3 regions of the Undibacterium sp. TC4M20W genome follow, and region 3 is predicted to be linked to each of the others. Evidence: predicted binding sites of a transcription regulator. Region 3 holds the regulator's gene; each other region holds the start of a gene.
What was found. The regulator sigma-54, encoded in region 3, starts transcription at its own class of promoters, with help from an activator protein. The targets are predictions, from matches to a motif close to TGGCANGNAANCTGCTTT.
Positions count from the first base shown of each region.

Region 1: ACO0LL_RS15685 (CmpA/NrtA family ABC transporter substrate-binding protein) is a predicted target of sigma-54. The motif match lies at 2,583-2,600, and genes of this name have one in related genera.
Region 2: ACO0LL_RS18380 (pilin) is a predicted target of sigma-54. The motif match lies at 2,130-2,147, and genes of this name have one in related genera.

Region 1 is NZ_JBMPPI010000012.1:8,531-12,617, reverse strand. Features, by position in the region: gene ACO0LL_RS15695 (ABC transporter ATP-binding protein) at 1-232, opposite strand, end outside; gene ntrB (nitrate ABC transporter permease) at 235-1,134, opposite strand; gene ACO0LL_RS15685 (CmpA/NrtA family ABC transporter substrate-binding protein) at 1,144-2,313, opposite strand; gene ACO0LL_RS15680 (ANTAR domain-containing response regulator) at 2,718-3,395, opposite strand; gene tsaD (tRNA (adenosine(37)-N6)-threonylcarbamoyltransferase complex transferase subunit TsaD) at 3,540-4,087, shown strand, end outside.
Region 2 is NZ_JBMPPI010000015.1:118,344-122,430, forward strand. Features, by position in the region: gene ACO0LL_RS18370 (Stp1/IreP family PP2C-type Ser/Thr phosphatase) at 308-1,114, shown strand; gene ACO0LL_RS18375 (FHA domain-containing protein) at 1,144-1,752, shown strand; gene ACO0LL_RS18380 (pilin) at 2,192-2,656, shown strand; gene ACO0LL_RS18385 (pilin) at 2,776-3,228, shown strand; gene ACO0LL_RS18390 (pilin) at 3,547-3,996, shown strand.
Region 3 is NZ_JBMPPI010000001.1:25,204-29,290, forward strand. Features, by position in the region: gene ACO0LL_RS00115 (LptA/OstA family protein) at 1-26, shown strand, start outside; gene lptB (LPS export ABC transporter ATP-binding protein) at 28-783, shown strand; gene ACO0LL_RS00125 (RNA polymerase factor sigma-54) at 795-2,285, shown strand; gene hpf (ribosome hibernation-promoting factor, HPF/YfiA family) at 2,393-2,740, shown strand; gene ACO0LL_RS00135 (enoyl-CoA hydratase/isomerase family protein) at 3,366-4,087, shown strand, end outside.

The sequences.
Region 1 (4,087 bases), on a different contig from region 3:
CGGAAATTTCCCTGTGCGCGCACAGCAAGGTACCAGCACTGGCATTGGTCAAGCCAGCAATCAAATTCAACAGCGTCGATTTGCCACAACCAGAGTGGCCTATCAGGGTGATGAACTCGCCCTTCTTGACATTCAGATTGATATCGCGCAGTGCATGGAAACTGCCTTTTTTGGTATTGAAGACCATCTCTACCTGATTGATCTCTATGTACTTGTTGTCGATTTCATTCATGATCATGTCCCCACATCTTCATAAGTAAAGGCGCGTGCTATCGCTACCAGGATTTGCTCCAATATCAGCCCCACCATGCCGATGACGACGATGGCAATGATGATGTGTGGTACGTTCAGATTATTCCATTCATCCCAGACCCAGAAGCCTATGCCTACGCCACCTGTCAGCATTTCTGCAGCGACGATGACCAGCCAGGCCGTGCCTATCGCCAGCCTGACGCCCGTCAGCATATACGGCAGAACCGAAGGCAGGAGAATACGGGTGATGATTTTCCATTCAGACAAATTGAGTACGCGGGCGACATTCATATAATCTTGCGGCACTCGCTGCACACCAATTGAGGTGTTAATGATCATAGGCCAGATGGAGCAGATGAAGATAGACCATATCGCCGCCGGATGAGCCGACTTGAATACCAGCAAACCTATGGGCAACCAGGCCAGTGGCGAGACTGGCTTCAACAGGCTGATAATGGGATTGAACATACCGGACAAAAACTTGAAACGGCCTATCAAAAATCCCAGCGGTATGCCTACCGCTGCAGCCAGGCCAAAGCCAACTGCGACCCGTTTGAGAGAGGCAAAAATATTCCAGCCTATACCCTGGTCATTTGGCCCCTTTTGATAAAAGGGATCAGAAAACACCTTGATGGCTTCCTGCAAAGTCACCCATGGTGAAGGGAAAGTCGTGTTCTTGATTGCGATGATTTCCCAGATCAAAATCAGCATGCCTATGCCAAATAAAGGCGGCAACACACTCAGGAAAAATGGCCGGAACGAGCGTGGTCTTTTTTCTGCTTTGGTTTTGATTTCCTTTACCACGTTAACTTCCGTCACTGTAGTTGCTGCGCTGCTGGTATCACCTGCGGCAGACATTGCACTATGCACCAAGGTATTCATGACAACTCCTTAAGCCTTGATTTTGAAAGAAGCTGCGTAGGCAGCCGGGTTCTTGCCATCCCAGACCGTACCGTCCATGAACTTGCTGCTGCGCATGGGGTCTTTTGGTACAGATACCTTGGCCATGGTCGCAGCATCTTTGTAGATATCGATGCGGTTAACCGCTTTTGCCACCGCCAGGTAATCCGGGTCAGCTTTCAACAAGCCCCAACGTTTGTGCTGAGTCAGGAACCACATGCCATCTGACAGGTAAGGGAAATTCACTGCACCGTCATTAAAGAATTTCATGTAGTTAGGATCATCCCAAGTCTTGCCCAGGCCATTCTGGTAGCGTCCCAAAATACGCTGGTTGATGACATCGACCGAAGTATTCACATAGGATTTATCGGCAATGGTTTCTGCCATCTTGGTCTTGTTGGACAGGGACGCATCGATCCAGCGGCTGGCATCGAGAATCGCGGCCACAACTGCCCGCGCAGTGTTTGGATATTTCTGTACGAATTCAGACGTAGTGCCCAAAACTTTTTCTGGATGGTCTTTCCAGATGTCCTGTGTCGTTGCCGCGGTGATACCTATGCCGTCTGCAATCGCCCTATGGTTCCAGGGTTCACCTACGCAATAACCATCCATATTACCGACCCGCATATTTGCCACCATTTGCGGTGGTGGTACGGTAATGACCTTGGCATCTTTCATGGGGTTGATACCGTGGGCAGCCAGCCAGTAATACAACCACATCGCATGGGTGCCAGTAGGGAAAGTCTGGGCAAAAGTGTATTCTCGCTTGTCGCTTTGCATGAGCTTGGCCAGGCCAGCGCCATCTACAGCGCCCTTCTCTGCCAGCTTCTTCGACAAGGTAATCGCCTGGCCGTTATTGTTCAGCGTCATCAGCACGGCCATGTCTTTTTTATTGCCGCCTACCCCGAGCTGCACACCATAGATCAGGCCATATAAAACATGGGCAGCATCCAGCTCGCCATTGACGAGTTTGTCACGCACGCTGGCCCAGGAAGATTCTTTGCTTGGGATAATCTTGATACCGTATTTTTTATCAAAACCCAGCACCGATGCCATCACCACCGAAGCACAATCAGTCAGCGGAATGAAGCCTATGTGCACCTCTTCTTTTTCTGGCTTGTCTGATCCCGCAGCCCATACCCCACCGGTACTCAAGCCCATGATGCCTGCCCCGCTTGCCAGTGCGGCAGTTTGCAAGAAACTGCGACGTTTGAAATTAGGTTCATTTTCTTCCTGCGTCTTGATGAGATTATTAGAAGTTTCCTGATTCGACATGTCTGCACTCCAGCTAAATTGATTTCTATAATGAAAAAAGGTGTCGTTCCACCACGGATAAACCGGATGGAAAGACACCTTTGTCTTGTGAGGTGACCGCCGTTAGTCAGACTCACATTTTTTCTGAAGCGCCAGCTTTGGCACTTTCTTTAGCTACAGCAATTGCCGTGCCAGCTTAAATTAAAGGACTCGGCTCTTCATGCCAATACTATGAAGCGAAATCCTCTTAAAAATACCAGTTGCTGCGCACTCAAATGACGCAACGCACCATTTGCATGCACAAGCTTGGCTCAGCCACCGAGCAAATCCACCACATCCAGCATGCGCTGCGCCAGATCCACCAGCTTCAGGTTTTTTTCCATGGCTTGCTTGCGCATTTTTTGATAGGCCTCGTTTTCTGAAAGATGATGACGCTCCATCAGCAGCCCCTTGGCACGTTCTATTGTTTTGCGTTCCTGCAGCTTGGCCTTGGTATCGGATAATTCGCTACGCAGCTTTTGATCTGCATTGAAGCGCGCCATGGCGACATCCAGCACAGGCTTGATGCGCTCAGACTGCAAACCGGCAACTACATAGGCCGAGACGCCAGCTTCCATGGCGGCGGCCATATTCGACTGGTTGCCATCTTCAGTAAACAAAACGATGGGGCGAGGCGCATCACGGGTCAGCATGACCATATGTTCCAGCACATCACGCGAATCAGACTCGGCATCAATAATGATCATGTCTGGCTGCAACTGGGCGATGCGCTCGCTCATATAGATGTCGCCAGGAATAACGGCGATGATGTTATAACCCGCTTGCAGCAAGCCTATGCGCAAGGCGCGTGAGCGGGCCAATTGTGCCTGGGCGTGTTCCTGCAACTCGTCTTCGCGCTGGATGACCGTGTTCACCACCACAATCCGCAGACTGGTTGATGCTGGTGTTGCCGGTGTTGTCGCTTCGTCAGTATTTGCTTTGCCGCGCATTGATGGCCCATGCCAGATATAATTACGTTTACCAGCAATAGCAAGAATCACACCAATCCCTGCGCTGGAATACAAGTGGACAATCGCTTGCATTCTTGCCATGCCTATGTCATTCGCTTGCTTTTCCCTTACTTAGAAACAGATATGATAGTTCTCGGCGTTGAATCCTCCTGTGACGAAACCGGCCTGGCCTTGTATGACACAGAGCGCGGCCTGCTTGCGCATGCCCTGCATTCGCAAATCGCCATGCACCAGGAATATGGTGGGGTCGTGCCGGAACTGGCGTCACGCGACCATATACGCCGCGCCCTGCCTCTGCTGACCGAAGTGTTGACTAAGTCTGGCACAGAAAAACAAGCTATAGATGCGATTGCCTATACCCAGGGACCAGGCCTGGCTGGTGCCTTGCTGGTCGGTGCTTCGGTTGCCTGTGGCCTGGGCATGGCACTGGATAAGCCCGTGCTCGGTGTCCATCATCTGGAAGGCCACCTGCTGTCTCCCCTGCTGGCCAGCCAGCCACCCGAATTTCCCTTCGTTGCCTTGCTGGTCTCTGGCGGGCATACCCAGTTGATGCGGGTGGATGGCGTTGGTCGTTACCAGCTATTGGGAGAAACCCTGGACGATGCGGCAGGTGAGGCTTTTGACAAGTCAGCCAAATTGCTGGGTTTGTCTTATCCGGGCGGACCGGCTAT
Region 2 (4,087 bases), on a different contig from region 3:
TGCTTAGTTGATTTGCTTACCTGATGATGCGGCGTATTGCGTCGATAATCAGTGAAGGGGCGAGCAAGAACGCAATTCTGCACACTAGAAACAGAGGGTTTACGCAAAATTTCAGGCTGCGTCATGCCATCGACGCTACATGATGATATGTTACGCGTCGTGTCCAGGTAAGCTGTTTACTGGCGGTGCGGGCAAAGTCAGGAGAATATTTGCTTAAGCCCTGATTAAAATAATTTAAAAATAATTCTAAAATATTATCTGTTTCATATAAATTTATTCACCTCAGGATGTATCCCAACATTTATTGATGTCATACCAGCGTGTACTAGAATTTGCTGCCCTGTCTGATACGGGCTTGGTCAGGTCGCATAACGAAGATGCCATCGTCGTTTGTGCCGACTATGGCTGTGCGGTCCTGGCCGATGGCATGGGGGGATATAACGCGGGCGAAGTCGCCAGCGCCATGACCGCCCAAATCATTGCTGAATATTTATGTAGCAAGATGGATGCCATCTGGTTCCCGTCCATGGGGCCAAGGCCGCTGGCGATGGCACGCTGGATGACAGAGTCAATCGAGCAGGCCAATCGCAATGTCTTGTATACAGCGCTGACCAATCCAGAATGCGCAGGCATGGGCACTACCGTGGTGGTGGCATGCTGTTTGCAAGACAAGCTTTTGCTAGCACACGTCGGTGATTCGCGCGCCTATCGTTATCGTGCGGGCGAGCTGACACGTCTGACGCAGGATCATTCGGTATTGCAGGAACAGATCAATGCAGGCCTGGTGACTGAAGAAGAAGCACGTTATTCTTCTATTAAGAACCTGATCACCAGGGCGGTGGGGACTCTGGAAGAAGTGCATACAGAGTTGCATACACACCATACTGAAGAAGAAGATTTGTATCTGATGTGTTCAGATGGATTGACCGATATGCTCGGGCATGATGAAATCCAATCCTTGATCAGGCAGCACGGGTCTGAGCTTCAGTCTTGTGCCGAAGCCTTGATCGATGCTGCCAAGGACAGGGGCGGGCTGGATAATATTTCCGTAGTCCTGTTCAGGCTGGTGAGTGAAGAAAACAAGTCCTGGTTACAAAGAACATTTACCCGGTAGGTCGGGGATTATGAATTGATGAGAGATTTATGGCGAAAATTATCGTCACCTTTAATGGTTTGGTTCAGCAAGAAATCACTATCAGCAAATCACGCCTTACCGTAGGCCGGCGCCCCAGTAATGATATCGTCATTGATCACCTGACTGTCAGTGGTCAGCATGCCGCAATTGATACTTCTTCCAGTGGCTCTTTTGTACTTGATCTTGGTAGCACCAATGGCACCATGGTCAATGCGCAGCCTGTCAAAAAACATTTGTTGCAGCACGATGATGTCATCGACATCGGTAAATACAAATTGCGTTTCCAGGTAGAAGAGTCAGGCAAGCAGACTTTTGTGCCTGAGCCAGGCCAGGCGCAACCGGCCGCAGTTGAAAAGCCAAGAGCCAAGATCAAGGTCATGACTGGCCCTAATGCAGGTAAGGAACTCAATCTTGTAAAGCCCGTCACTACAATAGGCAGCCCTGGCACCCAGGTCATTGCGATTACCCAGCAAGGCAAGGAATATGTCATTGCACAGGTCGAGGGTAATGCTGCTGCGACCGTCAATACCCAGTCCATCAAAGACAAACCTCATACCCTCAAGCATGCTGACATGATAGAGCTGTCAGGGACAAAAATGGCAGTGATTTTCTACTAGAACTCATTTCGTCCCTGCCTGAGCCACCAGGGCAGGGACAAGCCAGACTTTGAAATTGCCTGGAAAAACTTCCCTTGCTTCATTTGATGGGCCAGATGACCTGGCTGCACATCCACTGCGCATGTGCTTGCGCTTACGCTACATATGTCAGGCAGTTGCCAAGTAAAAAAATTTTCATATTTTCATCAAGTGTTGAAACAATTTTTTACATGACTGACAGACTTGTCAGTCGTCTTTGTGATCTTACACAAACATTGACAAATATTTGCATTGATTAAATTGCAATTGTTGACGCATTTCGTCACTAGTTAATCAATGGCTTATGGAATCGCTGATTTATGCATAAGAAAATGCGAAGTTGCGCAGTAAACACAAACTGGCACGGTGATTGCTACATGTGAACCGTAGTCCCTGATTTCAACTTTTCCTGGAGTTCATAATGAAAGCTATCCCTAAACAGCTGCAACGCGGCTTTACACTGATCGAATTGATGATTGTTGTTGCAATTATCGGTATCTTGGCAGCGATCGCTATCCCTCAGTATTCTGATTACACATCCCGTACTCGTGCAGCTGGCGCGGTTTCGGAACTGGATAGTCTGAAATCTGCAATGGCAATTTGCTACCAAAATGAAGGTGCATGGACTAACTGTGCAACTACAGGTTCTAACGGTATCCCATCTTTCCCAGTTACAACTAAATTCCTGCCAGTAATCCCAACTGCAGCTGGTCTGGGTATCATCACTGCAACACAAACTGGTGCAACTACAACTGCTGGTGTTCCTTTGACGCTGACATTGACACCAACAATCTCTTCTGGTCAAGCAAACATGATCTGGACAGCATCTGGCACAGTATGCGATCCAATCCGTGGTTTGAAAGCTGGTCAAGGCGGCTGCCCATAATAGCTGGTTTGATTGTCAAAAAAGCCCACTTCATTGTTGTGGGCTTTTTTTGTTATGAACCTCTGGACAATTTTTTTTAAAGATTCAATTTTATAATGAGGCAACAAATGAAATTAAATATGAAAACCGTGCAACGTGGTTTTACGTTGATCGAATTGATGATTGTTGTTGCAATTATCGGTATCCTGGCAGCGATCGCTATCCCTCAGTATTCTGATTACACATCCCGTACTCGTGCAGCTGGCGCGGTTTCGGAACTGGATAGTCTGAAATCTGCAATGGCAATTTGCTACCAAAATGAAGGTGCATGGACTAACTGTGCAACTACAGGTTCTAACGGTATCCCATCTTTCCCAGTTACAACTAAATTCCTGCCAGTAATCCCAACTGCAGCTGGTCTGGGTATCATCACTGCAACACAAACTGGTGCAACAACAACTGCTGGTGTTCCTTTGACACTGACATTGACACCAACAGTGTCTTCTGGTCAAGCAAACATGATCTGGACAGCATCTGGCACAGTATGCGATCCAATCCGTGGTTTGAAAGCTGGTCAAGGCGGCTGCCCATAATAGCTGGTTTGATTGTCAAAAAAGCCCACTTTATTATGGTGGGCTTTTTTTTTAGCGATCAAAAAATGCACTCATAATAAGTTCAGACAAGTCTTTGTAAAGCCTGAGCTAAACGGGCGAGGTCAGAGAAAAGTGTGTATGAAGCTCATGAAAGTGCAGTTTATACAATGTACTTGTTTTTATTTAAGACATGATTTGACCCCGTCTTATGAAGATGGCCTGAATAATCAAGGAAAGTATCTGGTTTCTGTTGATGATGCTATGTTATCTTCAGTAACGACCAACTCTTATACGCGGTAACAATAAATGATCACATCTATGCAAACGGTACAACGCGGTTTCACCTTGATAGAATTGATGATAGTCGTGGCAATTATCGGCATTCTGTCCGCAATTGCGCTTCCTCAATATTCTGACTATACGTCACGCACGCGCGCAGCCGGGGCAATTTCAGAGTTGCAGAGTCTGAAGCATGCGATTTCGCTTTGCTATCAAATGGAAGGCGCATGGGCAAGCTGTTCTACCATAGGTAGCAATGGCATCCCCACTTATCCCATCACCACCAAGTTTTTGCCAGTGGCCCCCACAGCAGCGGGCAATGGCGTTATCACTGCAACGCAAACGGGTGCAACCACGACTGGTGGTGCACCTTTGGCTGTGACATTGACCCCGACTATCTCCAGTGGCCAGGCAAACATGATCTGGACAGCAAGTGGCACAATCTGTGACCCCATACGCGGCTTGAAGTCCGGCCAGGGCGGCTGCTGACATATCAATTTACCCGCAAGCTCAATCAACAGCTTGCGGGTTCTCATATCTTCTCTATTTCTGTCTATGACAGAAAAACTTCTCGCCTTGC
Region 3 (4,087 bases):
CAAAACCAGAAAAACAGGCTAAATAAGATGACTGCACAGTCAAGCAGCACCTTGCTTGTCAAGGGCTTGCAAAAGCGCTATGGCGCGCGCCAGGTCGTGCGCGATGTCTCACTGCTATTGAAAAGCGGTGAGGTGGTGGGTTTGCTGGGGCCGAATGGCGCAGGCAAGACCACCTCGTTTTACATGATCGTTGGCCTGGTACCTTCAGATGCTGGAGATATCACGATTGATGACGTGAATATTTCGCAACTACCTATCCATGAACGTGCCGTACTGGGTTTGTCTTACCTGCCACAGGAAGCTTCGGTATTTCGCAAGCTGACAGTAGAAGACAATATCCGCGCCGTACTCGAATTGCAAAAAGACAGCGAAGGCAAATATCTCGGTGCCAAGAAAATTGAGCAAAGGCTCAATGCCCTGCTGGCAGATTTGCAGATAGAAAAAATACGTGAAAGCCAGGCCCTGTCACTGTCAGGCGGTGAACGCCGCCGCGTCGAAATTGCCCGCGCACTGGCGACCAACCCACGCTTTGTCTTGCTGGATGAGCCCTTTGCCGGTGTTGATCCTATCGCCGTCATCGAAATTCAACGCATTGTGCGCTTCCTCAAGGAACGCGGCATAGGCGTGCTGATTACCGATCATAATGTACGCGAAACCCTGGGCATCTGCGATCACGCCTATATCATCAACCAGGGCGCGGTACTTGCCAGCGGCAAGCCTGACGACATCATACAAAATGAATCTGTACGTCGCGTTTATCTCGGAGAACACTTCCGGATGTGACGGGAATCATCATGAAACAAAGCCTGCAACTACGTACCTCACAACATCTGGCCTTAACGCCGCAATTGCAGCAATCAATACGATTATTGCAGTTATCCACTTTGGAATTGCATCAGGAGCTGGAGACGCTGCTGACTGATAACCCCATGCTGGAACGTGTCGATGATCCCCTCGATCACGCCGTACGCCTGCTGGCTGACGGTGCCATCAATACCAGCAGTACTTCTGCAGATGCTGGCATGGAAGCACCGGCAGCAAGAGAAGACAGTGACAGGTCAGCAGAACCGGCTGCCGCTGATGCAGAAACCGTCATCAGCAATGACAGCACCACTTCCAGCGAAGAAGACTGGGGCTTTGATGATGTACAGCATGGCAGCAAATCTGGCGATGATGAAGATGGCCGCCCGCAGCTCGGTGCAGCCCATATCACCCTGCGTGAGCACTTGCAGGAACAGATGCGTCTTAACCTGCGCGAACCGCGTGACCGTGCCCTGGTCGAGTTGATGATCGATGCGATCGACAATAACGGTTACCTGACCGAAACATTAGATGAAATACATGCCAGTTTGCCACTGGAACTGTGCGTAGAACCAGAAGAGCTGGCGTTTGCGCTGAACATGTTGCAAAGCTTTGACCCGGCTGGTGTCGGTGCGCGCAGCCCGTCTGAATGTCTGGCCTTGCAAATCAGGCGTCTGCCAAAAGTTGCTTTCGTCACACGCAGGCTGGCATTGCAAATTGTTGAAACGCAACTGGCTTTATTTGCCCAAAGAGATTTCACCAAACTCAAGAAAATCTTCGATTGCGATGATGAAGATTTGCGCGATGCACAAACTATCATCCGCCTGTGCAAACCACGACCTGGCCTGGCCTTTGCTGCCGATGAATCGGACTATGTCGTACCCGATGTGATCGTCAGAAAATCCGGCAACGGCTGGCAAGTCATGTTGAATCAGGATGTCATGCCCAGGCTGCGGGTAAGCAGCATGTATGCCAACATCATGAAGCAAAACCGTGGCGAGGCTGGCATGGGCGCGCAATTGCAGGAAGCCCGCTGGCTGATCAAGAATATGCGGCAACGTTTTGAGACTATATTGCGCGTTGCACAAGCCATAGTCGAAAGGCAACGCAATTTTTTCACCCACGGTGCTGTTGCAATGCGCCCCCTTGTTTTGCGCGAAATTGCTGATACACTAGGATTACACGAGAGCACTATCTCGCGTGTAACAACCCAAAAATACATGTTGACCCCACATGGCATGTTTGAGTTGAAGTACTTTTTCGGCAGCCATGTCGCGACGGAAACAGGGGGTGAAGCATCTTCCACCGCGATACGTGCACTCATCAAGCAGTTGATAGGAGCAGAAGACCAGAAAAGCCCACTCTCTGATAGCAAAATTGCAGACATGCTGGGTGAACAGGGCATGGTAATTGCCCGACGGACAGTTGCCAAATACCGTGAAGCCCTCAAAATCCCCCCAGTCAGTTTGCGTAAATCTTTGTAAGCAGTCCTTGTAATCACGGTTTGAATTGCTATATATGATTTAGCTCAAGGCAAATAAATGCTGAGAGCGTATCGTTATAGCAAGCAACATCACTATAGGAGCACAGTATGAATCTCACCATCAGTGGACATCACGTCGAAGTAACTCCTGCAATTCGTGAATATGTACATACCAAACTAGAACGTATCAGGCGGCATTTCGACCAGGTCATTGATATCGCCGTCATCCTGACGGTGGACAAGCTCCGGGAAAAGGAAAAACGACACAAAGCCGACATCAATTTGCATATCAGCGGTAAAGATATTCACGTTGAAAGCCTGGCGCATGATCTGTATGCAGCAATCGATGCACTGGTAGATAAACTTGATCGCCAGGTCATCAAGCATAAAGATAAAATGCAAGACCATCAGCACGACGCCATCAAGCACATACCTGATCCGGCATCGGCTTCATAAGACCCCAGTCCTTACCTGAACAGGGTTACGGACATCCAAAACAAGGACGCTAAAAGGCGTCCTTTTTGTTGGGTTAATGGTTTTGAGGTTAACAATTTACATCAATCATTAACTGAATTGCCTTGCGACAATCCGTACACATGTTAACGTCATTCCAGCGTGCTTTTAGCTGGAATCCAGTGGCTTTCGTGGTATGCCGCAACGCTTGTTACATACCGCACCTTTATGAAAACGTTTGCCCTTCGTGGACACAAGCCGGGTCTCGGCCCGGCAGCCGAAATACTTTCTTTGCGTCGCCAAAGTAAGTATTCAAAGAAAGGCGACCCAGGCGTAGCCGCCCCTTCGGGGTACCCGTTTGTGCAGTACAAAAAATGGGAAGATCCGAAACTCGCTCCGCTCAGACAGCGGCTCTTCTTAATCCATTTTCTGTACTGCACAAACGGCGGCTACACATGGGAACTGCAGAAAATCAAAAACAACTGCAACCCCAAAGTCAAACCCGACAGCAACGGCAACGATCATGCCGCCCTTACTCTATTTCCTCATAAACATATACACCCCGTGACGCCCAAGCCCGACAAAGTTAAAATGGCAGCTTCATCCCTTACCTGCATAGTCAACCACCATGAGCGAATTTGTACTTACCTCCGTCAAGAACAATATAGGCTACATCACCCTAGACAGACCCAAAGCATTGAACTCGCTGTCACTCGATATGGTAAGAGCGCTGACGACGACCTTGCTGACCTGGCAGGATGATCAGAGTGTGCGCGCGGTGTTTATTCAAAGCAGCAGCAAAAAGGCATTTTGCGCGGGTGGAGATATTCGTTTTTTCTATGACGTGGGCACGGCCACACCCAAAGGTGATTCTGCCCTGCTGGAAGATTTTTTCACTGAAGAATATGCCTTAAATCATTTAATCCATTTCTACCCGAAACCCTATATCGCGCTGATGAATGGCGTGGTCATGGGCGGTGGCATGGGTATCGCGCAGGCAGGTGAAGATTGCCGTTTGCGCATCGTCACCGAGCGTACCAAGATGGCGATGCCGGAAGTGAATATCGGCCTGTTCCCTGACGTAGGCGGTGGTTATTTCCTGTCGCGCACTGAGGGGGAAATTGGTACTTACCTGGGACTGACTGGCGAAATCATCACCGCTGCCGACGCCATCTATGCAGGTCTGGCGGATGTCTATATACCTACTGCAGAAATACCTGCACTGATGAATTTGCTCATTGAAAGCACAGCCACAGACCTGCGCCTGGCGATACGCGATTTCGCTGCAGCTTTTGCAGACCAGGCGAAACCGGATACCAGCAAACTGGCAACTCAACATGCGGCCATCAA